4 regions of the Vogesella oryzagri genome follow, and region 3 is predicted to be linked to each of the others. Evidence: predicted binding sites of a transcription regulator. Region 3 holds the regulator's gene; each other region holds the start of a gene.
What was found. The regulator FNR, encoded in region 3, switches genes on or off when oxygen is low (the NO sensors DNR and NnrR bind a similar motif). The targets are predictions, from matches to a motif close to TTGATNNNNATCAA.
Positions count from the first base shown of each region.

Region 1 (7,282 bases), on a different contig from region 3:
CGATGCCATTTTCGATATCGAGGACGCCACCGGCCTGCAGGTGTACGACTTTCCCAAACTGCGCGAGTACTACGTGGGCATGCAGTTTGCCGTCGGCGGCAGGGCGCCGGTGGGGCGGCGCGAGTTGGCCGCCGGCGACGATGGCATCGTGACGCTGGACGATCTCGACTGGCGGCTGATCCGCGCCACCCAGGGCGGCCTGCCGCTGGTGGCGGAGCCGTGGCAGCAACTGGCGACCGAGCTGGGGCTGACCGAGGGAGAGGTGTGCGCCCGCTTGGCCGTCATGGTGCAGTCCGGCGTCATTCGCCGCATCGGCGCGGTGCCCAACCACTACGCCATCGGCTATGCGGCCAACGGTATGGCGGTGTTCGATGTCGACGACGCACTGGTGGATGACCTCGGGCCGCAGGTGGGGGCGCTGCCGTTTGTCAGCCATTGCTACCGCCGTCTGCGGCGCCAGCCGGTGTGGCCGTACAACCTGTTTGCCATGTGCCACGGCAGCAGCCGCGATGAAGTGCTGGCGCAGGTGGCCACGGTGCGCCAGCAGCTGGGGGCCGCCTGCCGCCGGCATGAAGTGCTGTTTTCCAGCCGTATCCTGAAAAAAAGCGGCCTGCGCATCTGATTCCCATGCTGGCCTGATCACCGGCGCGGCTGCCGTGCGCGGCCGCGCCGCCGCGTCTGGCTCTGCCGTGGCCCGGGCTGGCGCCGTCCTTGCCGGTTGCCGCCATTTGCTTGCCGTTTGCATAGCTTGCCAGTCGGCACTTGCTGGCAGCCGGCAAGCCTTTTAACGTAGCGCACTCAAGCCTGCCGGCGAGGCGGTTAAAGGGGAGCTATGAATTGGAACCGGGTGTGCCTGATGGTGGCGCTGTGGCTGTGCGGCAGTATGCTGGCGCCAGCGATGGCGGAGGACATCAGCTATATGGTGATCGAGCAGGTGGAGCCGTTCCAGATTGCGACGCAGGACAACCCGCTGCACGGCGGCGTGGTGACCGAGATTGTGCGCCAGGTGTTCCAGGGCAGCCAGTACCAGTTGCATCCGGTGGTGGCGCCGGCCCCGCGGCTGGACGCCATGCGCAGCAACGGCCAGCTGCCCAACTGGCTGAGTTACGGCGCCACGCCGTGGTTGCAGCCGGGCTGGCAGCTGTCGCAGCGGGCGCTGTTCAGCTGGCGCCATGTGCTGGCGGTGCCAAAGAGCAGCCCGTTCCGCTATCGCAAGCTGAGCGACCTGTTCGGCAAGCCGCTGATCCTGATGAATGGCTATGACTACCCGGGGCTGGACAAGTATCTGCGCAGCAAGTCCGGGGTCGGCCGCATCAGCGACCAGCGCGCACTGAGCCAGGGCAGCGCTATCCGCATGCTGCAGGCACGGCGCGGCATCGGCCTGGTGGATACCGATATGCGGCTGGTGTACAACCTGCGCCAGCAGGGGCTGTCGCCGGCGGATTTCCGTTTCTACGATCTGTCCGCGGTGATACCGATAGTGGATATCCACTTGATGTACGACCGCAGCCTGCCGGAGCCGGTGCGCACGCTGATCGACCGCCGGCTGGCGGAACTGCAGCAATCCGGCCAGCTGGCCGCCATCGTGCAGCACTACCGGCTGCCGCATTAGCTGTCCAAGGTTGGCCGCAGCGCCAGCGGTTGTCAGCCGCAAAACAACACCGCCGTGCGGGCAGGCCGCAGCGGCGGTGTTTGTCTGTCTGAAGGCTGCGGGTCTGGCGTCAGCCGGTCTGGCCGGCCAGCGCCGCGCGCCGCCCCAGGCGGTTGATGTACAGCGAGGCCAGGATCACTGCGCCGCCCAGCGCCAGCCGCGGCAGGTCGGCGTTGCGGTTCCAGATCAGCACATTCACCAGCAGGCCGGCCGGCACGTGCAACTCGTTCATGATCGCCAGCGTACCGGCGCTGACCGCCACGCTGCCTTTTACCCACCAGTACATGCCCAGCGCGGTGGCGAACAGCCCCATATACACCAGTACCCCCCACTGCATGCCGGTCTGCGGCAGGCGCTCCGGGTTGCCGAACAGCAGGAAGGACGGCAGCGCCAGCAGCAGCGCCCCGAGGAAGAAGTGGCCGAAGTAACGGTACAGCGGCAGCGATACCGGGTAGCGCTGCAGCAGGCGGCGGCACAGCACCTGGCCGGCGGCAAAGGTGAGGTTGGCCACTTGCAGCAGCACAAAGCCCAGCAGGTAGTCACCCTGCAGCGGCTGAAAACGGATGATGACGCCGCCGCCCACTGCCACCGCCGCGGCCAGCAGCGCCCAGCGGTTGAGGCGGCGCTGCAGCGCATCGTCCAGCAGCACCACGTAGATCGGCGTCAGCACGGTGAACAGCAGCACCTCCGGCACCGTCAGCACGGCAAAGCTGCGGTACAGGCACAGATAGGTAATGCCGTACTGCAGCGCGCCGGCCAGCCAGAAGCCGGCCAGCAGCCGCTGCGGCAGACCGCGCCACACGGTAAACGGTAGGAACACCGCGGCGGCGATCAGCACGCGCAGCAGCACGGCAAAGTCGCTGTCCACCTGCGCGGCCAGGTACTGGCCGATCAGGCTGAAGGAAAACGCCCACAGGACGGTCACGATAAGCAGGTAAGGCATGGGTCAGGCGCCACGAGTAAACGGGGCAGCGATGATAGGGCAGCCATCCCGGCTTGGGAACTGGCCGCTGTGCCGCCGGCGCACAGCACAGCGCGCCGGCGGGCACTAAAATGAAAATGGCGCCGCAAGGCGCGCATCGGTTGATGCCGGCCGGGGCTGCGGCCAGCGGCCGGCAAGGAGGGGCATCATGACTTCCAGACGCAAGCAACAGGGTTGGTACAGCGGCGCCTATATGGTGACGGCGGTGCTGGCAATCGTGCTGTTCATGGCGCAGCCGTGGATACCATTGCTGCTGTTGGCCGCCATGGGCGGCGCGGCGGTGGTAATCGCCATCGGCCGCGGCGGCCGCTATTTGCAGCACTGGTACCAGCAGCACCATCCGCACCTGCATTAAGTGCCGCCGCGCGCCGGCCGGCGGCCGGCTTTGCAGGCGCTTGACTGCAGTCAATGAGATTGTGCGGCGCAGCGCCGACGATGACGTCATTGTCATCGCCGGAGGCTGCCATGCTGCGCCTGAGCCATTACCTGCACACCCTGCTGCACCCGGCGCCGCTGGCGCCGCCGCGTGCGCCGTCCGGTCCGGTGGTGATCTGGAACCTGATCCGCCGCTGCAACCTGACCTGCCAGCACTGCTATTCCATCTCCGCCGACAAGGATTTTCCGGGCGAACTGTCCAGCGCCGAAGTGTTTACGGTGATGGATGACCTGTACGCCTGTGGCGTGCGGGTGCTGATCCTGTCCGGCGGCGAGCCGCTGCTGCGGCCGGACATCTACGACATCGGCCGCCGCGCCAAGGCGATGGGCTTCTACGTCGGCCTGTCCAGCAACGGCACGCTGATCGATGCGGCCAACGTTGGCCGCATCGCCGAGGTGGGTTTTGATTACGTCGGCGTCAGCCTGGACGGCATCGGCGCCACCCATGACAAGTTCCGCCGCCTGGACGGCGGCTTCGCGCTGGCGCTGGGCGGTATCCGCCTGGCGCGCGATGCCGGCATGAAGGTCGGCGTGCGCTACACCATGACCGAGGACAACGCCCACGACCTGCCGGCGCTGTTGCAGCTGGTGGCGGACGAAGGCATCGACAAGTTCTACTTCTCACACCTCAACTACGCCGGCCGTGGCAACAAGCACCGCGACAGCGACGCGCGCCACGCCCGCACGCGCTGGGCGATGGACTTGCTGCTGGACACCTGCCACGCGCAGCTGCAGGCCGGCGAGCAGCGCGATTACGTCACCGGCAACAACGATGCCGACGGCGTCTATCTGCTGCAATGGGCGGCCCGACATTACCCGGCGCAGGTCGATGTGCTGCGCCAGCGCCTGCAGCAGTGGGGCGGCAATGCCAGCGGCGTCAACGTCGCCAATATCGACAACCTCGGCAATGTGCACCCGGACACCATGTGGTGGCAGGTGACGCTGGGCAATGTGCGCCAGCGGCCGTTTTCCGCCATCTGGCCGGACACCGCGCACCCGCTGATGGCCGGGCTGAAGCAGCGCCCGCGGCCGGTGCACGGCCGTTGCGCCGCCTGTAGCCAGCTGGCGATCTGCAACGGCAATACCCGCGTGCGCGCCTGGCAGCTGACCGGCGACTACTGGGCCGCCGACCCGGCCTGCTACCTGTCCGATGCCGAGATCGGCGTGGCGGCAGGCGCGCACAGCATGCCGCCGCTGACGCCGTGGCAGCGCGGCAGTGCCGCGGCGGAGGCCCAGCCATGAAAGCCCTGCTCAGCAGTTTGTTGCTGGCATTGGCGCCGTTGATTGCGGCCGCCGCCGACCCCGCCGCGCTGTACCAGCAGCAGTGCCTGAGTTGCCACGGCGCGCAGCGCATGGGCGCGATGGCGCCGGCGCTGCTGCCGCAAAGCCTGGAGCGGCTGAAGCCGGACGAGGTGCTGCGCACCATCCGCGATGGCCGCGCCGCCACGCAGATGGCCGGCTTTGCCGGCAAGCTGGCCGATGCCGACATCCGCGAGCTGGCGGCGTGGCTGGCCACCCCGCCGGCAACGCCGCCAGTGTGGCGCGAGGCGGATACCGCCGCCTCGCGCATCCAGTATCTCGATCCGGCCAAGCTGCCGCTGCGGCCAACCTTTGCCGCCAGCATCGACCCGCGCAACCTGTTCGTGGTGGTGGAGGCCGGCGATCATCATGTCACGGTGCTGGATGGCGACCGCTTCCAGCCGGTGACGCGTTTCCAGAGCCGCTTTGCGCTGCACGGCGGGCCGAAGTTCTCGCCGGACGGACGTTTTGTGTACTTTGCCAGCCGCGATGGCTGGGTGACGCAGTACGACCTGTACACGCTGCAGCCGGTGGCGGAGATCCGCGTCGGGCTGAATACGCGCAACGTGGCGGTATCCGGCGATGGGCGCTGGGTGCTGGCCGGCAACACGCTGCCGGAAACGCTGGTGCTGCTCGACGCCAATGGCCTGAAACCGGTGAAGACCTTTGCGGTAACCGACCGCGGCGGCAAGCCGTCGCGGGTGTCGGCGGTGTACGACGCTGCGCCGCGACACAGCTTCATCGTGGCGCTGAAAGACGCTGCCGAGCTGTGGGAAATCTCCTACGACCCCAAGGCCGCAGCGATCTACCCCGGCTATGTGCACGACTACCAGATGGGCGAGGGCCTGGCCGTGCCCGGCTACCTCAACCCGCGGGTGACGCCGCTGGAGATGGTGCTGGACGATTTCTTCTTTGACGACCGTTATCGCCACGTGATGGCCGCCTCGCGTGACGGCCACGCGCAGGTGATCAACCTGGACTCGCGCAGCAAGGTGGCGGAGCTGCCGTTGGACGGCATGCCGCACCTGGGCTCCGGCATCACCTTCGTACAGGACGGCCACCACTACATGGCGACGCCGAACCTGAAAGGCGGCCGCGTGACGGTGATCGACATGGACCGCTGGCAGGTGGCGGCCAACATCGCCACCCCGGGGCCGGGTTTCTTCCTGCGCAGCCACGAAAACACGCCCTATGCCTGGGTGGACGCGATGATGTCGCCGCGTCGCGACACGCTGTCCATCATCGACAAGCGCAGTTTCAAGGTGGTGCGCGAGCTGACACTGCGGCCGGGCAAGACCAATGCCCACGTCGAGTTCACCCGCGACGGCCGCTACGCGCTGGTCAGCATCATGGAAACGCCCGGCGAGCTGGTGGTGGTGGATGCGGCCAACTTCCGCGAAGTGGCGGCGCTGCCGATGATGAAGCCGATCGGCAAATACAATGTGTTCAACAAGGTGACGCGCTCCGGCGGCACTAGTCATTAGGAGTTAGCCGCCCCCACCATCCGGTGCATGGTTCACCGGCTGGTGGCGGCGTAGCCTTGCCTCCATTGTTTCGATAGGACGAAGCCAGCATGGTGCCGATTGATGTCGCGGTATTTTTGAGCCACCAGCCGCTGTTCCAGCAGCTGTCGCCGCAGCAGCTGCAGGCGCTGGTGCCGGCCACGCGCGAAGTGCGCGGGCAAAAAGGGCAGGTGATCTTCCAGCGCGGCGATACTTGCGACGGCATGTATCTGCTGGTGTACGGCAAGGTCAAGCTGGCGCTGTGTTCCAACGGCGGGGTGGAAAAGGTGGTGGAGATCCTGCATCCGGGGCAGAGCTTCGGCGAGGCCGCCATGTTCCTGGGCAAGGCGTTTCCGGTGATGGCGCAGTTCATCGAGGACGGTCTGCTGCTGCATGTCAGCGTGCAGGCGATCCAGGCCGCCATCGCCAGCGACAGCGGCTTTGCGCAGCGCATGCTGGCCGGGCTGTCGCTGCGGCTGCACAACCTGATGCGCGACGTGGCGCGCTACTCGGTGGAGAACTCGCTGCAGCGGGTGGCCGGCTATTTGCTGCAATTGCAGCGCCAGCGCGACGACAGCCTGGTGCGGCTGGCGGTGAACAAGAACGTGATCGCCTCGCGCTTGAACATCACCCCGGAAACCTTCTCGCGCGTGCTGCACAGCCTGGTGGAGCAGGGCGCCATCGCGGTCAATGGCCGCGATATCGACATCGTCGACCTGAGCCTGCTGCAGCAGCTGGAGGCGCAGTAGCGGCAACCTTGCCAGCTGCAAACACAAACACCCCGGCGCGCCGGGGTGTTTTGCCGTCCAGGTTGGCCGCAGGGCTCAGGTCACCGACGCGCGCTGGTGGAATGCCGGGCGATCCCAGCTGCCGCTGTCCAGGATGTCGCGCAGCACTTCCACCGCGTCCCAGATGTCGGCGTGGCTCAGGTACAGCGGGGTGATGCCGAAGCGCAGCACTTCCGGTTCGCGGTAGTCGCCGATCACACCGCGGGCGATCAGTGCCTGCATCACGGCAAAGCCGTGCGGATGGCGGAAGCTGACGTGGCTGCCGCGGCGGGCATGCTCGCGCGGGGTCACCAGCGTCAGCGGATGTTGGCCGCAACGCTGTTCTACCAGCTGGATGAACAGGTCGGTCAGCGCCAGCGACTTGGCGCGCACTGCCGCCATGTCGGCCTGCAGCGCCACGTCCAGCCCGCACTCCACCATCGCCAGCGAGGTGATCGGCTGCGTGCCGCACAGGAAGCGGCGAATGCCCTGCGCCGGCTGGTAGCTGGGGTCCATGTCGAACGGGCGGTTGTGGCCCCACCAACCGGACAGCGGCTGCCAGAAGCGATCCTGGTGCCGTGCCGCTACCCAGATGAAGGCCGGGGAACCCGGGCCGCCGTTCAGGTATTTGTAGGTGCAGCCGACG
Region 1 covers NZ_JBEFLD010000001.1:117,083-124,364, forward strand. The annotation lists gene ahbB (siroheme decarboxylase subunit beta) at 1-622, shown strand, start outside; gene ABNW52_RS00575 (hypothetical protein) at 833-1,612, shown strand; gene ABNW52_RS00580 (EamA family transporter) at 1,722-2,594, opposite strand; gene ABNW52_RS00585 (hypothetical protein) at 2,782-2,988, shown strand; gene nirJ (heme d1 biosynthesis radical SAM protein NirJ) at 3,099-4,310, shown strand; gene ABNW52_RS00595 (cytochrome D1 domain-containing protein) at 4,307-5,851, shown strand; gene ABNW52_RS00600 (Crp/Fnr family transcriptional regulator) at 5,941-6,618, shown strand; gene kynU (kynureninase) at 6,694-7,282, opposite strand, start outside.
Region 1: a site for FNR is predicted at 3,029-3,042, ahead of nirJ (heme d1 biosynthesis radical SAM protein NirJ). Genes of this name have one in related genera too.

Region 2 (7,282 bases), on a different contig from region 3:
TAGCGCTCGGCCTCGGCGACGCCGATCTTGGCGCTGGCCGCCGCCAGGCTGCGCTCGGCCGAGACCAGATCCGGGCGCTGGCTCAGCAACTGCACCGGCAGTGTGTCCAGCTGCAGGCTGGCCGGCTGCGGGATCGCCGCCGCGGTAGCAGCCAGCTTGTCGCGCAGCAGCGGCTCGGACAGGCCGGTCAGTGCTACCAGCGACTTGATGCTGACTTCGCACTCCGCCTGCTGCGCCAGCAAGGTGCTGTGCGCGCTGGCCAGGCTGGCATCGATCAAGGCGCCATCGGCCGGGGCGCTGAAGCCGGCCGCCACCGATACGGCGGTGGCGCTGGCGGTCTGCTGCTGCGAGCGGTAGCTGTCCTGGTCGTGCGCCAGCTGCAGCTGGCAGGCGCGGTAGCTCACGTACTCGCTGGCCACCTCGGCCGCCAGCGACACCCGCGCGTCGTGCCAGTCGGCCTCGCTGGCGGCCAAGGCGGCGCTGCTGGCCTGCTGGCTGCGGCGCACGCCGCCGAACAGGTCGATCTCCCAGCTGGCATCCAGCGCCGCGCTGCTGCTGCGACCAACGTTGCCGCCCTGGCTGCCGCTGCGGCTATCGCTGCCGCTGGCGCTCAGGGTGGGCAGGCCGGACAGGCTGGCCTGGCTATCGCTGGCGCGGGCGCTGGCAATCGCCGCCAGCGCCTGGTCCAGCGTCGGGCTGTCGGCTTCGGCCGCTTTGAGCAGGCTGGACAGCGTCGGGTCGTTGAAGCTCTGCCACCAGTCCAGCAGCGCGCCGGTGCTGCCGCCATGCGGCAGTGCGGCCTGCCACTGCGCGTCCATGCGCACGGCCGGCGCCTGGTAGTCGGGCCCCACCGTGGCGCAGCCGGTCAACGCCAGGCCCAGCAACAACGGCAGGAGGGAAAGTCGGAACGACATGCGGGGTGTCTCCACGGAAACGGATAGCCCGGATGGTCGCCGCGCGGCGGGTAAAGCGCGGTTAAGCCAAGGTAAAGAAAGGTAAAGACGCGGCGGCAAGGTAAAGACGTGTAAAGCCGCCCGACACCGTGAACGGCAGCGGCTATCATCAGGGCGATGATTTATCGAAGACAGGCAGCATGAACAAGGTATTGCTGGTAGACGACGACGTGGAGCTGAGCGCCATGCTGGCCGAGTATCTGGAGCAGGAAGGCTTTGCCACCCAGCGGGTACACGATGGCGCCAGTGGCGTGCAGGCAGCGCTGAGCGGCGATTACGACATCGTGGTGCTGGACGTGATGATGCCGCGGCTGAACGGCGTGGAGGCGCTGCGCCAGATCCGCGCCCACAGCCGGCTGCCTGTACTGATGCTCACTGCGCGCGGCGACGACATCGACCGCATTCTGGGGCTGGAGCTGGGCGCCGACGACTACGTGCCCAAGCCGTGCACCCCGCGCGAGCTGGTGGCGCGGCTGCGCGCCATCCTGCGCCGCGGCCAGGCCGTCGACACGCCCACCGGGCCGGCAACGGGTGATGGCAGCCTGCAGGCCGGCGCGCTGCAGCTGTGGCCGGCAAGGTTGGCCGCACACTGGTACGGCCGGCCGCTGGAGCTGACCGGCAGCGAGTTCCGCCTGCTGGAGCTGCTGGCGCGCCACGCCGGGCAGATCGTCAGCAAGCAGCAGTTATCCGAAGTGGCGCTGGGGCGGCCGCTGGCCCGCTTCGACCGCAGCATCGACGTGCACATCAGCAGCATCCGCCAGAAACTGGCTGCCGGCAGCGACGGCCGCAGCTGGATACAGACCGTACGCGGCCAGGGCTACCAGCTGATCCGCGACGGGGATTGAACATGGGCCGCCTGTTCTGGAAGTGCTTCCTGATCCTGCTGCTGTTCATCGCCGTGACGGTGGGCAGCATCATCGGCGCCACCTCGCTGTGGCGCTGGGCGATGCCGCAGGCCGAGCGCAGCTTTGAGGCGGAAAAGCTGGAGCTGGTATTCAACGGCATCGCCACCGCGCTGGCCAATCACGAAACCCGCACCGCGCGCCAGCTGCTGCAAGGTTGGCCGCACAGCAGCGAGCTGCCGTCCCCGTATGTGCTCGACGCCAGCGGCCGCGAGCTTCTGGGCCGCACGCTGCCCGCCGCCGACATCGCCAGTGCGCGCCAGCGGGCCGCCAGGCAGCAGCCATTCAGCCGCGACATCGCCAGCACTGACGGCAGCCGCTACCTGCTGTTTGTGCGCGGCGACGATCTGGCGCGCATGCTGCGCTTCGCCCACATCAAGCCGCCGCCGGCGCTGCTGCCGATTTCCACCGCCATCCTGATCAGCCTGCTGTGCAGCGCGCTGCTGGCCTGGCGTGCCGCCAAGCCGATCCGCCAGCTCAGCTGGGCGTTCCAGAAATTGGCCGCCGGCCGGCTGGACACTCGCATCGGCCGCCGCCTGGGCCGCGGCCGCGACGAAATCGGCGATCTGGCCAGCGAATTCGACGGCATGGCACAGCAACTGCAACAACTGGTCGGCGCCCAGCGCCGCCTGCTGCACGACGTATCGCACGAGCTGCGCTCGCCGCTGGCGCGGCTGCAGGCCGCCATCGGCCTGGCACGGCAGCGGCCGGACCCGGCACGGCTGGACAACACGCTGGAACGCATCGAACGGGAAGTGGTACGGGTGGACACCCTGGTGGGCGAGCTGCTGACCCTGGCGCGGCTGGAGGCCGGCTCCGGCACCGTGGCGCGCGAGCGGGTGGACCTGGTGGAACTGCTGGCCGCCATCGCCGACGACGCCCAGTTCGAAGCGCAGGCCCTGGGCCGCGATGTCAGCTTCAGCAGTGACGGCGAATTCGTCGCCGAAGTCGGCGCCGAGCTGCTGTACCGCGCCTTCGAGAACGTGATCCGCAACGCGGTGAAATACACCGCCGCCGGCACGCGGGTGGACATCCTAGCGCACAGCAGCGCAGACGCGCTGCAGATCAGCGTGGCCGACCGCGGCCCCGGCGTGCCGCAACACGCGCTGCAGGATATGTTCGAACCGTTCCTGCGCGTGGGCGAGGACGGCCAGGACAGCAGCGGCTTCGGCCTCGGCTTGGCCATCGCCCGCCGCGCGGTGGAATCGCACGGCGGCAGCATCACCGCCCTGCCGCGCGACGGCGGTGGGCTGGAGGTGCGTATCATGCTGCCGCGACAGCCGTAGCGGCGGCGCGCCTTACTGGCACTGTCGCGGGGACGCCAGGTGTACGCTCTCAACGCGCACCTAGCCAACGCCCGGCGTCAGGACTGCTGCTGTTCCGAGCGCAAACGCTGCTAGCCGCCGTCCGTCACTTCCAGCCCCAGTGCCAAGGCGGCTGATCCATAGCCCGGTGAAAGGTTGGCACGCCGTGCAAAAGCGCTCCCCGGCGCCCCCATTCCGTAGCGACAAAGCCGCGAGTTATTCCCAGCGGCCAGTGCATACACATCAAAAAAGGTTGGCCGCATCGCTGCGGCCAACCTTGTTCCTGCCGGCAACGGCTACACCGCCATGAAACGCGCCAGCGGGGTGTGCTGCCAGTCCACACTGTCCAGCAGGTTTTTCACCACTAGCCCCAGCTCGGTATCGCCTTCGATGCGCAGGCGGCGGTTGAAGAACAGCGTGTCCGGGTCTTCCTCGCGCAGCATCAGCCGGGCGAAGTCGGCCAGATCGGCCGACAGCTGCAGGTCGGGCTCGCTGCTGGCTTCGGCGCTGACAAAACGCTGGCCGTCGCTGGCGAAATGCAGCGTGATGCCGGCGTCCAGCACGCGGATGCGGAAGCTGCGGCCGGCCAGCAGGCTGTGATCCACCGGCAGCACGCCACGCGCCGCCAGCAGGTTGAGCATGCGGGTCAGGCCCCACACCGGCGGCGTAGCCGGCAGTTTGCCCAGCACGCGCGCCAGCGCGGCCGGTACTTTCAGATCAGGCACAGCCATGGGCGGTCTCCTTCAGCGCGATGCCGGCTTCGCCGTGCCAGTAGCCGTTCACCAGCGGCCCCGGCGCCAGGCGGGCCAGATCGGCCAGCGGCGTCTGACCGGCGATGGCGGCGGCAAACGCCTGCACCACGGCGGCCAGGTGCTGGTGCTGCGGGCTGATGCGCACCGCGCGCACGCCCTGTGCCGGCAATGCGGCCAACTCGTCCAGCAGACTGTGGCAGCCGGCGGACATGGTCTGGATGCCGTTGATGGCGAGGAAGTCCTGCGCTTCGCGGGTGGCCAGCGTCATGCCGTCCGGGTGCTCCAGGCAGCGGAACTGGCAGTCGTCCTTGTTGAGCTGGTAATGGCGCGCGGTAAAGCAGCGCGACGACAGCGCCAGCGGCAGGCGGCCCCAGGCAAACACTTCGGTTTCGATGTCCGGGTTGGCCGCAGCGATCAGGCGCACGGTGTCGCCGGACATTTCCACCGGCGGCACCCAGCGCTGCGCGCCCAGGCGGCCATACAGCCGCAGGGTGTCACTGTTGTAGATGTTGAGGTGCGGGCCGGCCACAAACGGCAGGCCGCGCTGCTGCAATAGGTGCACGGCGCCGGCGTCGTTGGCCTCCAGCAGCGTGTCGCCGTTGTCGATCAGCTTGCGCAGCCGCTTGAGGTCGGATTCGCTTTCCAGCAGCGCCTGGCTGGACAACACTGCCTGTTTGCCGGCAGCGGCAATGTCGGCTGCCAGCGCGATCCAGTCCTGGGTACGCAGCTGCTGGCGGCGCGAGCACACCACTTCGCCCAGATACAGCCGTTGCAGCGGCCAAGTGCTGGCCTCGGCATAGAAATTCATTACCTGGTCGCGCGGCCAGAAATACAGCAGCGGCCCCAGGACCAATTGCAGCGGGAGGGACATGTCGGTCATTTCCATGGTCGGTTGTAGGCGCCCAGCGTCACTTGCTGGCCCTCGGAGAGCTTGCCCAGCGTGGCCATGGCCAGCGGGTCGGCGTGGCGGCCGCCCTGGGCCGCCTTGTCCAGCGCTTGGCGCAGCACGCGGGTGACCTGCGCCACGTAGGCCGGGCTGCGCTGGCGGCCTTCCACCTTGATGGCGGCCACGCCGATGCGCAGCAGCTCCGGCAGCAGCGGCAGCACGTTGAGGCTGGTGGGTTCTTCCAGCGCGTAGCCGGTGCTGCCCTCTACTTCGAAACGGCCTTTGCACAAGGTGGGGTAACCACTGGGCTCATCCGGGCTGAAACGGTCGATCAGGATGCCGTTCAGGCGCGCATCCATGCCGTGCGTGCCCTCCTCCCAGCGCACGAAGCGCGCCGGCGAGCACACGCCGTGGGTATTGGGCGATTGCCCGGTGGCGTAGCTGGACAGCAGGCAACGCCCTTCCGCCATCACGCACAGGCTGCCAAAGCCGAACACCTCGATTTCCACCGTGGTATTGGCAATCACCTGTTCCACCTGTGCCAGCGTCAACACTCGCGGCAGCACCGCGCGCTGCACGCCAAACAACTGCTGCGCCAGATTCACCGCCTCGTAATTGCTGGCCGAGCCCTGCACCGACAGGTGCAGCCGCAAGTCCGGATGGCGGCGGCTGGCGTAGTCCAGCAGGCCGAAATCGGCCAGGATCACCGCATCGACGCCCAGCTCGGCGGCTTCGTCGATGGCATGCTGCCAGCGCGCGCTTTCCGCGCCCTGGGCAAAGGTATTGATCGCCAGCAGCGTCTTGACGCCCTTGGCGCGGGCATAGCGGATGCCCTCGCTGGCGCTTTTGGCATCGAAATTCAGCCCGGCGAAGTTGCGGGCATTGGTGTCGTTCTTCAGGCCGAAGTACACGCAATCGGCACCGTTATCGACCGCGGCCTTGAGCGAAGGCAGGCTGCCCGCCGGGCAGACCAGTTCGGGAAGCGGCATGATGGAGTTCCTTGCAAGCAAAACGGGCAGACCTTAGCCCAGCCGCCACCGGTCGCCATTGCCGCAAATCAAGCATTTAGCCGCCGCGTCGGCAGGCCGCGCGCAAAAGGTGGGTAAACCCCGTTTACCGCACTGCAACATAGGGCCTATGATGGACGGCTGCCCCCACACCGCCACCACCGCACCATGATCATTCGCCCCCGCTACCACTGGTTCCGCCTGCTGTTCATCTGGCAAGGCTCGGTTGTCCCCCGCATCATGAGCCGCCTGCTGCTGGTGCTCGTCATCTCGCTGCTGGCCAGCATCTGGGCGCCATGGTGGATCAGCCGCCATGCGCAGTCATCGCTGAACATCTACATCTTCACCCTGCTGGGGGTGTCGCTGGCGATCTTTCTGGGCTTTCGCAACTCCGCCAGTTACGAGCGCTTCTGGGAGGCGCGCAAGCTGTGGGGCGGCCTGCTGATCGCCAGCCGCGAGCTGAGCGGCAAATGCCTGGCGCTGACCCCAGATGCCCCGCAGACGGCACTGCTGATCGACGGCATCTGCGCCTTCATCTACGCGCTGAAGGGCCATCTGCGCCAGGAAGATGTTAGCCCGCACCTGCAGCGCCTGCTGCCGGAGGCGCAATGGCAGCGCGTGCACCAGGCACGCAACCAGCCGGCGCTGATTGTGGCCTGGCTGCAGCAACTGCTGGCCGAACTGCGCCGCGACGGCAGCATTAACGATTGGCAGTGGCAGACGCTGGACAAGAACATGGACACACTGGTGGAGGTTCAGGGCGGCTGTGAACGCATCAGCACCACGCCGATTCCGTTTACCTACCGCGTGCTGCTCAACCGCACCGTCACCATCTACTGCATGCTGCTGCCCGTCGGCTTGTCCACCAGCATCGGTTGGGTCACCCCGCTGATTGCGGTGTTCATCGCCTACACTTTCCTGGCGCTAGATACGCTGGGCGACGAGCTGGAAGAACCGTTCGGCAAGGAAGGCAACGACCTGCCGCTGGCGGCGATGAGCCACAACATCGAGGCCTCGCTGCGCGAACTGCAGGGTGTGCCGATGCAGGTGCCGCCGCCGCAGCCAGATGGCATCTACCTGCACTGAGTCGTTGCACTAGCAATAAAAAAGGTTGGCCGCATGCGGCCAACCTTTTTGCTTTCCCGGCCCCTTGTTATGGCCGGATCACATCCAAGGCATCAGTAAAGATGCCGTCCACGCCCCACTGCCGTAGCTCGGCGGCACGCGCCGCGTCGTTGACGGTGTAGGCCAGCACGCGGTAGCCGGCGGCGCGCACCGCCGCCACCCGCTCGGCGGTGAGCAGCAGGTGATCGCTGTGCAGCGATACCGCCTGCAATGCGGCCAACCGTTGCGCCCAGTCCTGCGGCCACTGTTCCTCGATCAGCCAGCCACGCGGCAGCTGCGGGGCGGCGTCACGCGCCGCCAGCAGCGCCTCCCAGGCAAACGACGACAACAGTGGCGGCGCCGGGTGGCCCTGC
Region 2 covers NZ_JBEFLD010000003.1:18,482-25,763, reverse strand. The annotation lists gene ABNW52_RS05420 (efflux transporter outer membrane subunit) at 1-914, opposite strand, end outside; gene ABNW52_RS05415 (response regulator) at 1,094-1,798, shown strand; gene ABNW52_RS05410 (HAMP domain-containing sensor histidine kinase) at 1,801-3,141, shown strand; gene ubiT (ubiquinone anaerobic biosynthesis accessory factor UbiT) at 3,456-3,890, opposite strand; gene ABNW52_RS05400 (U32 family peptidase) at 3,877-4,782, opposite strand; gene ubiU (ubiquinone anaerobic biosynthesis protein UbiU) at 4,788-5,786, opposite strand; gene ABNW52_RS05390 (bestrophin family protein) at 5,973-6,890, shown strand; gene ugpQ (glycerophosphodiester phosphodiesterase) at 6,958-7,282, opposite strand, start outside.
Region 2: a site for FNR is predicted at 5,845-5,858, ahead of ubiU (ubiquinone anaerobic biosynthesis protein UbiU). Genes of this name have one in related genera too.

Region 3 (7,282 bases):
CAAAATCACCTGATGAATAAACCCCAAGTACCTGATTTTTTGAAGAACATTCGCGTCGTGCTGGCGCGCCCCAACCATCCGGGCAACATCGGTTCGGCGGCGCGGGCGATGAAGACCATGGGCCTGACGCGGCTGTATCTGGTGGAACCGAAGGTGTTTCCATCCGAGGAGGCGGACACGCTGGCGTCCGGTGCGGTGGACGTGCTGCAGACCGCCACCGTGGTACCGACGCTGGCCGCGGCGCTGGCCGACGTTACCGTGGCCTGCGCGCTGACCAGCCGCCGCCGCGAACTGACCACGCCGCTGTCCATCCCGCGCGAAACCACGCCGGAGCTGATCGCGCGGGCGCGTGAGGGCGAGCAGGTGGCGCTGGTGTTCGGCAACGAGACCTTCGGCCTGTCCATCGAGGAAGTGGAGCAGTGCAACCGGCTGGTGACCATCCCCGGCAACCCGGAGTATTTCTCGCTCAACCTGGCGATGGCGGTGCAGGTGATGACTTACGAGCTGTTCAGCCACACCGGTGTCAGCGTCGACTACCTGAAGCCGGACGGCAACAGCGCCACCCAGGGCGAGGTGGACGGCATGGTGGACCATCTGGATGCCACGCTGGAAGACATCGGCTACTACCGCCGCCGCAACAGCGAACGCATGATTCGCCGCCTGCGCACCATGTTCCACCGTGCTGGCCTGCTGCGCGAGGAGATCGACATCCTGCGCGGCTTCTACAAGCAGGCGCAGCGCCTGGCCGGCAAGGGCCAGGACGGCGACAAGGACGGTCACGAGTCATGAGCTACCGTCACCGGCTGGCCGAAGGCCTCAGCGCACTACGCTGCCAGCCGGTGCGCGATCTGGCCTTTCTGCTGAGTTGCCCGGCGCCGTGGCACAGCGGTGCCGAAATCGACTGTGCCCGGCTGTTGGGGCCGCAAGGTTGGCCGCAACTGATGGCGCTGGATGCCGCGCCGCAGCCTTTGCTCGACTGGCTGGCTGCGCGTCCCACGCGGCGGCTGGGGGTGTATGCCGAGTCGCTGCTCGAATTCTGGTTCCAGCTGGCGCCGCATATCGATTGCGTGGCGGCCAACCTGCCGCTGGCCGAGCACGGCCGCAGCATCGGCGAATTCGACTACCTGCTGCGCATCGACGGCCAGCCGCTGCATCTGGAGGCGGCCAGCAAGTTCTATCTGCAGCTGGATGCCGCCGGCGGCGAGCTGGTCGGTCCCAGTCTGCGCGATGCCTGGCCGCTGAAGTACCGCAAGCTGGCCAGCCAGCTGGCGCTGTCCTGCCATCCGGCGGCTAAGCTGCCGCCGGGCTTTGCCGGCTGCCCGGCCTACAGCCGCCTTTCCGGCTGGCTGTTCTACCCGGGGGCGCCGCGCCCGGCTTTTCCCTTCAATGCGGATGCCTGCTGCGGCTGGTGGCGGCGATTGTCCGAACCCTGGCCGCAACACGCCGCCGACAGCCGCTGGTTGCTGCTGCCACGGCTGAGCTGGCTGGCGCCGGCACGCGCCGAGGCTGCTGCGGTGCTGACCCTGGTACAGCTGCAGGCCGAGCTGGCGGCGGTCGACGGCGCACGGCTGGTGGCGGAGCTGACGCCGGGGGCGGACGGCGACTGGCACGAGATCGCCCGCGGCTTCGTGGTGCGCGACGACTGGCCGCTGCCCGGCATGCTGGCCGAGCTGCAGCGCAAGTTGGCCGCATCGTAGGCGCACCATGAAAACCCTGCTGTTGGTCTACGCCAGCCAGAGCGGCCACACCCTGGCGCTGGTGACGGCGGCCGCGGCGGCGGCCGGCGGCGAGGACAATGTGGCGGTGCGGCTGCTACCGGCGCTGGACGCCGGCATCGACGACCTGCTGGCCTGCCACGCGCTGGTGCTGGCGACGCCGGAAAACTTCGGCTACATGGCCGGCACGCTGAAGGATTTTCTCGATCGGACCTTTTACCCGGCACAGGGCAAGGTGGCGGGCTTGCCGTACGCGGTGATCATCAGCGCCGGCAACGACGGCCAGGGCGCGCTCAGCGCCATCCGCCGCATCGCCAGCGGCTACCCGCTGCACGAAGCGCTGCCACCCGTGCTGGTGAAGGGCGAGGTGACGGAGGCGGCGCTGGCGGCCGCGGCAGAACTGGGCGCCACCCTGGCGGCGGCGCTGTCGATCGGCGCCATCTAGTATCGGGCCGACAAGCAAAACGCCCCGCAGTGCGGGGCGTTGTGGTGGCGCTGCGGTTCAGCGCAGGCTGTTGGCTTGTGAGCAGCCGGCTACCAGCGCCTTCAGTGCTTCCGGCTGCAGCATCTGGATGTGCTTGTGGTCCACTTTCAGCCAGCTTTGCTGTTGGAACTTGGACAGCGTGCGGCTGACGGTTTCCAGCTTCAGCCCCAGGAAGCTGCCGATTTCCTCGCGGCTCATGCGCAGGATGAAATCGTTGGCGGCAAAGCCGCGCGCGGCCAGGCGCTGCGACAGGTTGAGCAGGAAGGCGGCCAACCGTTCCTCGGCCTTCATATTGCCCAGCAGCAGCATCACCGACTGGTCGCGCACAATTTCCCGGCTCATCAGGCGGAAGAAGTGGTGCTGCAGACTGGGGATGTCGCGGCCCAGGGTTTCCATGCGGTTGAACGGTAGCTCGCACACCTCGCTGTCTTCCAGCGCGATGGCATCGCAGCCGTGCTGGCTGGCGGAGATGCCGTCCAGCCCCATCAGCTCGCCGGACATGTGGAAGCCGGTGACCTGCTCGCGGCCGTCCTGGCTGGAGACGCAAGTCTTGAAGAAGCCGGTACGCACCGCGTACAGCGAGCGGAAGCCTTCGCCGGAGCGGAACAGGTATTCGCCACGCTTCAGGCGGCGGCTCTGGCGGATAACGGCATCCAGCTGGGCCATTTCTTCCCGGTTCAGGCCGACTGGTAAGCAGAGTTCGCGCAAACTACAGTTGGAGCACGACACTTTCAGCGTGTGCAGGGAGGGGGTTTGCTCGGTCATGGGTTCCGGTTTTCGCAAGGCTAGAGGCTTGCTTGACACGCGTCAAAGCGTGGCAAGTGTCAATTAGCGCAAATTTACCAGCCCACCACCAGTTTTCCAAGCCAGAAAATTATGACACCCACCGCCCCCTTTATGCCCACCCAATGTGTTTTCGATCGAGAGCTTATCGAAAAACTTGAAGGTTCCGGCCCGCGCTACACTTCCTACCCCACTGCCGACCGTTTTCACGGCGGTTTTGGGGTGAAAGATTACGAACACTGGCTGCAGCAGCATGCCATCGGTGCCAGCCATCGGCCGATTTCGCTGTATGTGCACGTGCCGTTCTGCAACACCATCTGCTACTACTGCGGCTGTAACAAGATCATCACCAAGGACAAGAGCCGCGCCGATCAATACCTGGACTACCTGGAAAAGGAAATCGCGCTGGTGGCCGGCCGTCTCGGCTACCGCGAGAAGGTGATCCAGCTGCATTTTGGCGGCGGCACGCCGACCTTCCTCTCCGACGAGCAGCTCAGCCGGGTGATGGCGGCCATCAACCAGCATTTCGAGCTGCTGCCGGATGGCGAGTTCTCCATCGAGATCGACCCGCGCAAGGTTGGCCGCGACACCGTGCTGCACCTGGGCCGACTGGGTTTCAACCGCATGAGCGTGGGCATCCAGGACTTCGACCCGGCGGTGCAGCAGGCGGTAAACCGCATCCAGAGCGAGGAAGAAACCCTCACCGTGATCAATGCTGCGCGCGAAGCCGGCTTCAAGTCGGTGAGCGTGGACCTGATCTATGGCCTGCCGTTGCAGAATGCCGACTCGGTGCGCCGCACCGTGGACAAGGTGCTGGCGATGAACCCGGACCGCATCGCGCTGTACAACTACGCGCACCTGCCGACCGTGTTCATGCCGCAGCGCCGCATCAACGAGGCCGACCTGCCCACGGCCGCGCACAAGCTGGACATCCTGCAGAACTCGGTGCAGCAGCTGACCGACGCCGGCTACGTGTTCATCGGCATGGACCACTTTGCCAAGCCGGACGACGAACTGACCCGCGCGCTGCAGCAGGGCCGGCTGCAACGTAACTTCCAGGGCTATTCCACCCACGCCGACTGCGACATGATCGGGCTGGGGGTGTCGTCCATCGGCAAGGTCGGCCCCTGTTACTCGCAGAACGAAAAGGACATCGACGCCTACTATGCGGCGCTGGATGCCGGCCACCTGCCGGTACTGCGCGGCATGACGCTGACCCAGGACGATATTCTGCGCCGCAGCGTGATCCAGTCGCTGATGTGCCGCTTCTCGCTGTCGGTGGAGGCAATCGAAGAAACCTTCGCCATCAACTTCGCCAATTATTTTGCCGATGAGCTGCCGCTGATCCGCGAATTCCAGCACATGGGGTTGCTGACCTTCGATGGCGACTTCCTGATGGTGGCACCGAAGGGCCGCTTCCTGATCCGCAACATCGCCATGGTGTTCGACCGTCACCTGCGCGAACGCGAAACCAAGGCACGCTACTCCAAGACCATCTGACGCCGCGCCCAGCCTGCGCTGCACGCAACAAAGCCCGGCATGCCGGGCTTTTTGTTTGCGGCCAACCTTGGCCGGTGGCGGGGTCAACTGCGGTTGTGGACGCCCATCATGTGCAGCACGGCGATGGCCTCGCCGGTCGGCGTGGCCACCACGTCGGCCAGCGTATAGCGATCCAGCACGGCGAAGAAAGCACTCAGTGCTTCGTCCAGCACGCCTTTCAGCTGGCAGCGGCCACGCAGGAAGCATGGCGGTTCGGCGCAGTCGATCAGGTCGCCGATGTCTTCCAGCGAACGGATCACCTCGCCCAGCCGGTAGTGCGCGGCGGGGCGGGACAGCGCCAGCCCGCCGCCCTTGCCGCGGCTGGTGGCCAGCCAGTCGTGCTGCGCCATGAAATGCACCACTTTGACCAGGTGATTGCGCGACACGCCAAAGCGTTCGGCAATTTCGCTGATGGTGACCGGGGTAGCGCGCTGCGGGTAGCTCAGGTACATCAGTACCCGCAGGCCCAGGTCGGTAAAGTGCGTCAGTTGCATGGCGGCAGTGTCAGGGACAAAGCACAGAGCATACGCTTGCTGGGCGCCGGCCTCAATTACACCCCGGCACCGCCGGTGCCGAAGGCCTCGGCGTGGATGCGCGCGGCGTCCACCCCCAGCGCCAGCAGCGCGGCTTTTTGCTGCTGCATGAACGGCAGCGGCCCGCACAGGTAGTAGTCGGCATCCGGCAGGATGGCACTGGCAGCCACTGCGGCCAGCTCGATGCGGCCAACGTGCTGGTAGTCGCGACCGGCGATGTCTTCGGCACGCGGGTGTTCGTACCAGACCTGGCTTTGCAGTTGCGGGTATTCGCGTGCCCAGTTGGCCAGCTGCTGGCGGAAGGCGTGTACACCGCCGTGGCGACAAGCGTGCAGGTAGCGGATGCTGCGCGGGCTGTTCTGCTGCAGCAGCTGTTCCAGCATTGCCAGCATCGGCGTGGTGCCAACGCCGGCGCTGAGCAGCACCACTGGCGTGCTGCGTTCTTCATGCAGGAAGAAATCACCCATCGGCGGCGCCACGTCCAGATGGTCGCCCTCGTTCACCGCGTAATGCAGCTGGTTGGACACCATACCGGCCGGGGTGCTATTGCCGGCTTCACGCTTCACCGAAATGCGCAGCGCATTGCCGCCGGGCGCGGATGACAGGCTGTACTGGCGCGGCTGCATCATGCCCAGCTGCGGCACCAGCAGGCGCACCGACAGGTACTGCCCCGGGCGGTACTGCGGCAGCGGGCCGCCATCGGCCGGCTGCAGGTAGAACGAGGTGATCTCTTCGCTTTCCACCACCTTGCGGCCAACCTTGAAGCCGCGCCAGCCGCTCCAGCCGCCGCGCTGGTTGGCGGCCTGCTGGTACAGCTTGCCTTCCTCGGCGATCAGGATATCGGCCAGCTGGCCATAGGCGGCGGCCCAGGCGGCGATCAGCTCGTCGCTGGCGGCATCGCCCAGCACTTCGCGGATCGAGGCCAGCAGGTGGCCGCCGACGATTGGGTAATGCTCGGCGCGGATGCCCAGACTGGCGTGCTTATTGGCCACCAGCGCCAGTACCGGCGCCAGCACCGACGGGTCGTCGATGTGCTCGGCGTAGGCGGCTACCGCCATGGCCAGCGCCTGCTGCTGGCTGCCGGCCTGCTGGTGGCCCTGGTTGAAGATCTGCTTCAGTTCCGGGTTGTGCTGGAACATGCGGGCGTAGAAATGGCGGGTGAGGGTAACGCCGTGTTCTTTCAGTACCGGGGCGGTGGCTTTGACCAGTTGGCGGGTAGCGGCATCCAGCATGTGTGCATCCTTTAGATGTGTAATTGATACATTTTTAAAAGCGCCAGCGCCCATGGCGGGCTCGCCGCTTCCCTGCCGGTGATGCTTGGCATGGGCCGCTGGCAACGGCAAATTAAATATGTGCCGATTGTACATATTTAAATTGGCGCTGTCACGGCGGCGGTGGCGAGACGGTGTAACGGTGAGTAGGGCGTGCCGGAGAGGGGAGTGGCGGCCACTGGCAGATGGGTATCGCGGTGAGCGGCAAGGCAAGGTCAGCGCAGACTGGGCCGCGACGGATTGCTTAGTGCCGGGCGTGGTAGCCGCCAAGCGGGCGCAGGCGCAAAAAAACCGGGCCGCAGCCCGGTTTGTCGCTACCGTCCGCCTCCGTGATGCGTTCGGTGGCGGGCGCGTCCCGGTATTCCTCATACCAGTCGTCCAGCTCGGCCAGCAACGCTTGCTTGTTGCCGAAGCGGGCACCGGAGGCACTGCGCTGGTGGGCGCCGCCTTTCTTCATCTGTGGTGCATGCGCAAACGGGTTGCGCGGTTTCAGGGTGACCATGGTTGCTCCTGTGGTGGTGAATAAGCCGACGGCCAACCGGCTAGCTGGCGGCAGCGTTGGGTGCTGCGTCCAGACCCGGCCGTGCAACTGCGGTGGCCGCTTTGCCGTTTTACCGCAAAGTGCCAGGGCACTGGCAACAAGCGCTGCGGCCAACCTTGGGCCTGGCGGCGATATGGCGGGTTGGAGGGGAAGGCCGCCGGAAAGTTGCAAAGAATCAGAAACTTGCTAACCGATCAGGCTGGTGACCTTGGTTGTGATGATGTCCACCGCCGGCTCGTTGGCGCCGTGCGGCAGGATCACATCGGCAAAGCGCTTGGTCGGCTCGATGAACTGGTTGTGCATCGGCCGCACCGTGGCCAGGTACTGCTCGATCACGTTGTCGGTGATGCGGCCGCGTTCGGCGATGTCGCGCTTCAGGCGGCGGATGAAACGCACGTCGGCGTCGGTATCGACGA
Region 3 covers NZ_JBEFLD010000006.1:123,729-131,010, reverse strand. The annotation lists gene ABNW52_RS12615 (RNA methyltransferase) at 13-789, shown strand; gene ABNW52_RS12610 (DUF1853 family protein) at 786-1,697, shown strand; gene ABNW52_RS12605 (flavodoxin family protein) at 1,705-2,160, shown strand; gene fnr (fumarate/nitrate reduction transcriptional regulator Fnr) at 2,218-2,964, opposite strand; gene hemN (oxygen-independent coproporphyrinogen III oxidase) at 3,076-4,482, shown strand; gene ABNW52_RS12590 (Rrf2 family transcriptional regulator) at 4,566-5,015, opposite strand; gene hmpA (NO-inducible flavohemoprotein) at 5,072-6,340, opposite strand; gene ABNW52_RS12580 (hypothetical protein) at 6,570-6,827, opposite strand; gene udk (uridine kinase) at 7,053-7,282, opposite strand, start outside.

Region 4 (7,282 bases), on a different contig from region 3:
CTTGCTCCGTTAGCCGGCCAGTGCGGCCGGGTCAAACACGCAGGGGTTCAGCGGCAGGTCTTCGTGCGGCATGCCGACGGTGGCGACCTCAAAGCGCTGCCAGCGTGCCAGTCTGGCCGGGGTGTCGAACATTGCGGCATGCAACTCATGCATGAAGTGGTACATGGTCTCCGCCGACATGTGCGCCCGCCCGAGCACAGCATCGCTCAGCACACAACTGACCGCTCGCCGCACTTGGTGTTGCGTTTGCGGCCAGTCGGCCTCGTCGCGTAGCGCGGACAGCTGCCAGGCACGTGCCAGCTGTCGGGTGGCGGCATTGGCAGCCGGGTTGGCCGCAAAACGCGTGGCGATCTTCTGGCCAACATCATCACGGATCAAGTCACCGTCACGGTCCGGCGGAAACAGCATGTTCTGGCGGAAACCGGGCCAGGCCGCCCACAACAGCAAGCACAACAACAGCACGGCCCCCAGCCAACCTGTCGTCTTTGCTGTCGGTTTCATCTCCGCCTCCCGTTACAAGCCGGTCTTACAGCCAGCCCAGCCCCTTGAGCATCACCAGTGCAATCAGCACCGGGGTAATGTACTTCAACAGCAGGTACACTACCGCCACCACCTTGCCATTGGCCAGCACACCCTGATTGCTCAGCGCTGCGGCCAACTGCGCCTTACCCCACACCCAGCCGACGAACAGGCAGATGCAGATGCCGCCCAATGGCAGCAGGATGTTGGAGCTGAGGTAGTCGAACAGGTCAAAGAAAGTCATGCCAAACAGCTTGGCATCGGCCAGCACGTTGTTGGACAACGCGCAGCTTGCCCCCACCAGCGCCAGCAGTAGCAGATTAAGCATCGTGGCGCGCGGGCGGCTGATGCCAAAGCGGCCAACCATCACCGACACCGGCACCTCCAGCAATGACAGCATGGCACCGGTAGCGGCCACCGCCGACAACACGAAGAACAGCACCATGAACAGGTGGCCGAACGGCATGCTGGCAAACACGGCCGGAATGGTGATGAACAGCAACGACGGCCCGGCCGCCGGCTGGAAGCCAAAGCTGAACACCGCCGGGAAAATGGCGATGCCGGCCAGCATCGACACAAACAGGTCGGCCGCCATTACCCGCACCGTGGTGGCAGGTACGTTCTGCTGGTCACGGAAGTAGCTGCCATAGGTAATCATGGTACCCATGCCGATGGATAGCTTGAAGAACGCCAGCCCCATGGCCACCAGCACCACGCTGGCACTGAGCTTGCTCCAGTCCGGCGTAAACAGGAAAGACAGGCCGGCGGCAGCGCCCGGCAGCAGCAGGCTGCGCGCGCAGATCACCAGCAACAGGATGAATAGCAACGGCATCAGTTTCTTGGTGACGGCCTCAATCCCCTTGGCCACGCCGCAGACCAGAATGCCGCCGATCAGCAGCAGCACACCCCACTGCCACAACAGCGATTGCCACGGGTCGCTGATCAGCGCGCCGAATGCCGCGGATGTCACCTTGGGGTCGCTGGACAGAATGTCGCCGCGCATGGCTTTAAATACGTAGGCAAACACCCACGCCGCCACTTCGGAGTAGAACGACATGATGAGGAAGGCCGCCACCACGCCAGACAAGCCCACCAGCCACCACCATTGCCCGACGGGCGCCAGCGTGCGTAGAGTGGTCACCGCATCGGCACGGGCTTTGCGGCCCAGGGTGATCTCGGCGATCATTACCGGCAGCCCCACCAGCAAGGTCGCCAGCAGATACACCACCAGAAAACCGGCGCCGCCATTGGCGCCGGTTACGTAGGGAAACTTCCAGATATTGCCCAGCCCGACCGCCGAACCCAGGGTGGCGGCCAACACGCCAAAGCTGGAAGTAAAACCGTCACGCGAATTGCCCGTCGCCTCATTGGACGCGGGTCGTGTCTGTTTGCTCATTTACAGGTCCCACAGAAAACCGATCTCCGCCCTTTGCCGCTTGTGGCGGCAAGGACAACCACCTTGCGCATGGCAAGGGAACGCGGATTCTGCAGCGCACAACAAGTGTCGTAAAGCAGTTTGTAAATGTTAAACCGCGGCGATTACGCGCGCCTGCAATGCCGCCAGCCAGGCTTCGCAAGCCGCCAGTTGTGATAGCTCGACAAACTCGTCCGGCCGGTGCGCTTGCACAATGGAGCCTGGGCCGCACACCACGCAGGCAATTCCCGCCTCATGGAAGCGTCCGGCCTCGGTGGTATAGGCCACCGCATCGCCCCCTTGGCAACCGCACAAGACCGCAACATGTTCGCGAATCTCGCCGCCATCTTCTGACTGGAATGGCGGGCAGTTCACCAGTTGCTCAAAGCTGATATCGGCCTCCGGGGCCACCTCACGCATTTCCTGCAGCAGATTGACCGCGTAGTCGCGTACGGAGCTGACAAAGCGCTCATGCTGATCCCCCGGCAACCAGCGTACCTCAAACACGAATTCGCAACTCTTGGGCACGATGTTGGCCGCATTGCCACCCGTGATCAGCCCGGTCTGCAGTGTGGTAAACGGCACGTCATACAAGGGGTGACGGTTGCCGAACGAGGCCTCGGTGTCGGCCAGCTTGCGGATATGGGTAATCAGCCGAGCGGCGTATTCAATGGCATTCACCCCTTGCGGCGTAAGCGAGGAATGCGCCGCCCGCCCCTGCACACGGCAGCGATAATGGGCGATGCCCTTATGGGCGATCACCGGACGCATGCCGGTAGGCTCGCCGATAATGCAGCCGGCTACCGGCACCTGCCGCGCCTGCAAGTCTGCAATCAGACGGCCAACCCCCAGGCAACCGACTTCCTCATCATAAGAAAGTGCAATCCCCAGGCTGCGATGCCAGCACTGGGACTGCGCCAGCGCGACCCATTGCGGCACCTGGGCCAGCACGCAGGCGATAAAGCCTTTCATGTCGGCACTGCCACGGCCGTAAACCTTGCCATCGGCCTGCGTCAACGCAAATGTCGGGAACTGCCAGACTTGGCCATCTACCGGCACTACGTCGGTGTGCCCCGACAGGATGATAGCCGGCAGCGAGGCATCGCCGATTGCGGCATACAGATTGGCCTTGCTACCGTCATCACTATGGGTCAGCTTGGCCGCAACGCCATGGCCGGCCAGGTAGTCCACCACCCAGTCGATCAAGGCCAGGTTGGATTCCCGGCTGGTGGTATCGAATGACAGCAGGCGCGCCAGAATGGCAAGCGAAGCGGAAGAAGGAACAGATGACATGGCAGCAACCCGGCAGGCACAAGACAGAAGCTCAGCATAACCAATTGCCCGCCCGCTGCAAACGCCGCCATGCCGGCTGCCGGCAAAGAAAATCCCCCGCAGGCTTGGCAAGCACGGCGGCAACGGGTATTATTCGGTCTCTCTATGGCGGGCCCCCCCGCATTGTACGGTAGTGAACCTGGTCAGGTCCGGAAGGAAGCAGCCACAGCTATTTAGTGCAAGTGCCGGGGTTCAGGCTCGCCACCCCTACCCTCTCAGTCGTTCCCAAGTTGCTCGTTTCATAAAATCTGAGCAAGCCCCAAGTGTCGATCAAAATCTATCGATAATTCGATGAGCATTTTCGTTTTTGCGAAACTGAAATCCTGCTATCATATGCATTACACAAGGGCTTGGAGCAATGACTCCGCGCCCACTGGTTTTACTTGAATCGTCACTCGGACTTAATCCTCCGATTTCAAAACAAACATGCAGCGAGGAACGCCATGAAACTGTTTGAAAAAATTGCGAACCCACGGGAAATCCGTCGCAAACTGGGCCTGAACCAGCAGGAATTCTGGAGCCGTATCGGTGTTACCCAATCTGGCGGCAGCCGCTACGAAAGTGGCCGCAACATGCCAAAACCGGTACGTGAACTGCTGCGTCTGGTGCATGTCGAACAAATCGATCTGTCCAAAGTTCGCCGTGAAGACTTCGAAATCGTTGAATACCTGAAAGAAACCCACCCGGACCTGTACAAGAGCCTGCGCAAGGCCGTACGCGCCCGCATGGAAGCTCAGGGCGACGTGGTGGCAGACAGCACCGAAGCCTGATCGCTGGCAGCAGACAAAACACCCGCAACCGCGGGTGTTTTTTTATGGTTTTAACCGCGCAGCCAGTCAGTCGGTCGTGGGGTTGCGCACCAGCAACACCGGCACATCAGCCTGTTTGAGCACACCTTCCGCCACGCTACCCATCAACAGATGCATCAAGCCACCTAGGCCATGTGTCCCCATCACCAGCAGATCCGCGCCCCACTTATTGGCATCTTCTACGATCACGCTGGCAATGCGATCACCCCAGCTTTCCAGAATGGCAGACTCTGCGGCCAACCCTTGCGCCTCCACCTTGCTGCGACTGGCCGCCAATACCTGCTCGCCTGCCTGCTTGATCGAGCCTTGCAGTTCGGCAGCATCCAGAAATTCCGCGCCACCCCAGCCAAACTGCGCCAAGTCCACCACGTGCACCAGCCTCATCGCCGCGCCCACTTCCTTCGCCAGCTTGCAGGCTTCCATCAACGCCAGCGCCGATGTGGCGCTATCGTCTACCGGTACCAAAATTCGCTGATACATATCCCCCTCGCTTCCTGCTGACCATGACACAGTCCCAGTCTAGCGCAATACAGCACAAAGGCATTGATAAACGTTAACTGTATAGGCAGTATGGCCGGGCTCAGAATTTCCGCATGCGAGAACCCCATGGCACGCATCAAACTGGACCTGCCGACGCGATTTATTTTCGATACGCAAATCCAGGTACACATCGGCGACATCAACTATGGCGGCCACCTCGGCAACGATGCCATTTTGCGCCTGGCACACGAAGCACGTCTGCGCCTGCTCAAGGCACACGGTTTTTCCGAACTGGACATCGACGGCAGGGGTATCATCATGACTGATGCCGCAGTGGTTTACCGCGCGGAAGCCTTCCACGGCGACACCCTGCGCTTTCAGCTGGGGCTGATTGATTTCAACCCGTATGGCTGTGATATTTTCTACCTGGTCAGCGATGGTGCGACCGGTAAAGAAGTGGCAAGATTGAAAACAGGCATCGTTTTCTTCGACTATCAAGCCCGCAAGATTGCCCCCATTCCTGCAGGATTCCTCCTGCGTTTCGAAGAACAACATACAGGAGCCGCGCCATGAAAAAATACGCGCCCAACAGCCCGGAAGCCATTGCCCGCATTCTGGCCATGTTCATGATTACCGACGGCAACATGGACCCCCGCGAGATTGAAACGCTGGAGAGCCTGCACGTTTACCAACTGGTCGGCCTGGCGCGCAAGGACTTCATCAATGTCTTGATGGAGTACTGTGACGACATCTCCGACGAGGCCGAGGACGACGGCACCATCCACCTGCTGAGCGGCGAGCGCATCAGCAACATCCTGGATGCGGTGACCGAGCGCAACAAGCACGTACTGTGCTGCGCCCTGGCGCTGGACATCTGCAAGGCCGACAAGGAAATCAGCGATTCCGAAATGCTGCTGCTGCGCCACATGATGACGCACTGGCACATCTCACTGGATGACCTGCAGGCCGAGCTCAGCAAAGGCTGAGCCAGCTGCCAGACAACAGCCGCCCGATGGCGGCTGTTTGCATTACCGCAACACCATAACAAGACAAGGCCAACCCGCATGAACCCTCGCTTTAGCGGCACCGATCAATACGTTGCCACCGACGACCTGATGCTGGCGGTCAACGCCGCCATCACCCTGCAGCGCCCACTGCTGATCAAGGGCGAGCCCGGCACCGGCAAGACCATGCTGGCAGAAGAGCTGGCACGGGCACTGGGCAAAGAGCTGATCATCTGGCCGATCAAGTCCAGCACCAAGGCGCAGCATGGCCTGTACGAATACGATGCCGTGTCGCGCCTGCGTGACTCGCAACTGGGCAGCGAGCGCGTGCACGACATCCGCAACTACATCATCAAGGGCAAGTTGTGGCAGGCATTCGAGGCCGACAGCGCGCCGGTATTGCTGATCGACGAAATCGACAAGGCCGACATCGAATTCCCCAACGACCTACTGCGCGAGCTGGACCAGATGGAGTTCTTCGTGCACGAGACCCAGGAATTCGTGCGCGCCCGCCAGCGCCCCATCATCATCATTACCTCCAACAACGAAAAAGAACTACCGGACGCCTTTCTGCGCCGCTGCTTCTTCCACTACATCCGCTTTCCGGATCGCGGCACGCTGCAAACCATCATCGATGTGCACTACCCCGACATCCAGCAGGAACTGGTGAAAAGCGCGCTGGAAGTCTTTACCGGCATTCGCGAGCTGCCCGGACTCAAGAAAAAGCCGTCCACCTCCGAGCTGCTGGACTGGCTGAAGCTGCTGCAGCACGAAACCGTTAGCGCGGACGAGTTGCGCCAGCAGCACGAGCAACAGCAATTGCCTCCGCTGGCTGGCGCGCTGCTGAAAAACGAGCAGGACCTGCACCTGTTCGAGCGCCTGATGCAGATGGCCCGGATTCGTCGCAACTGATGGAAGCGCACTGGCAGGGGCTGATCGACGCCTTCGATGACCAGCTAAGGTTGGCCGCACGCAGCGAGCACACCCGGCTGGCCTACCGTCGCGACCTGACACGGCTGGCCGAACTACTGGCGGACACCGTACCCGCCAACGTGGATGGCCCGCAGATTCAGCGTGCGCTGGGGCAACTACGGCGCGAAGAACTGTCGCCGCGCACCCTGGCGCGCATGCTGTCCACCTGGCGCAGCCTGTACGACTGGATGGTGCGCCGCGACTGGGTCGCGGCCAACCCCTGCGCCGGCCTGCGGGCGCCGCGCGCCGGCAAGCGTCTGCCCAAGGTGCTGAGCGTGGACAGCGCCATGCAGCTGCTGGACAGCCCGGCCGAAGACCAGCACGACATCCGTGACCAGGCCATCTTCGAGCTGATGTACTCCTCCGGCCTGCGTCTGGCGGAAACCGTGGCGCTGAATCTCGCCGATATCGACCTGCTCGAAGCACTGGTCAAGGTACAGGGCAAGGGCAACCGCGAGCGCATTCTGCCCATCGGCAAACAGGCGGTGGTCGCCTTGCAGCGTTGGCTGCCATTGCGGCAACCGGCCGACGGTGAGGAGGCGCTGTTCTTGTCGCGCCGCGGCAGTCGTATCAGCAGCCGGCAGCTGGCGCGCCGGCTGGAAGCCTGGGCGCTGCGCAACGGTAGCGAGCAGCACGTGCATCCGCACATGCTGCGCCACTCGTTTGCCAGTCACATGCTGCAATCGTCCGGCGACCTGCGCGCGGTGCAGGAGCTGCTGGGGCATGCCAACCTGGCCACCACCCAGATCTAT
Region 4 covers NZ_JBEFLD010000004.1:237,350-244,631, reverse strand. The annotation lists gene ABNW52_RS08865 (hypothetical protein) at 10-501, opposite strand; gene ABNW52_RS08860 (sodium-dependent transporter) at 527-1,915, opposite strand; gene argE (acetylornithine deacetylase) at 2,045-3,226, opposite strand; RNA gene ffs (signal recognition particle sRNA small type) at 3,373-3,471, shown strand; gene ABNW52_RS08845 (helix-turn-helix domain-containing protein) at 3,709-4,035, shown strand; gene ABNW52_RS08840 (universal stress protein) at 4,102-4,554, opposite strand; gene ABNW52_RS08835 (thioesterase family protein) at 4,681-5,127, shown strand; gene ABNW52_RS08830 (hypothetical protein) at 5,124-5,540, shown strand; gene ABNW52_RS08825 (AAA family ATPase) at 5,619-6,470, shown strand; gene xerC (tyrosine recombinase XerC) at 6,470-7,282, shown strand, end outside.
Region 4: a site for FNR is predicted at 4,618-4,631, ahead of ABNW52_RS08840 (universal stress protein). Genes of this name have one in related genera too.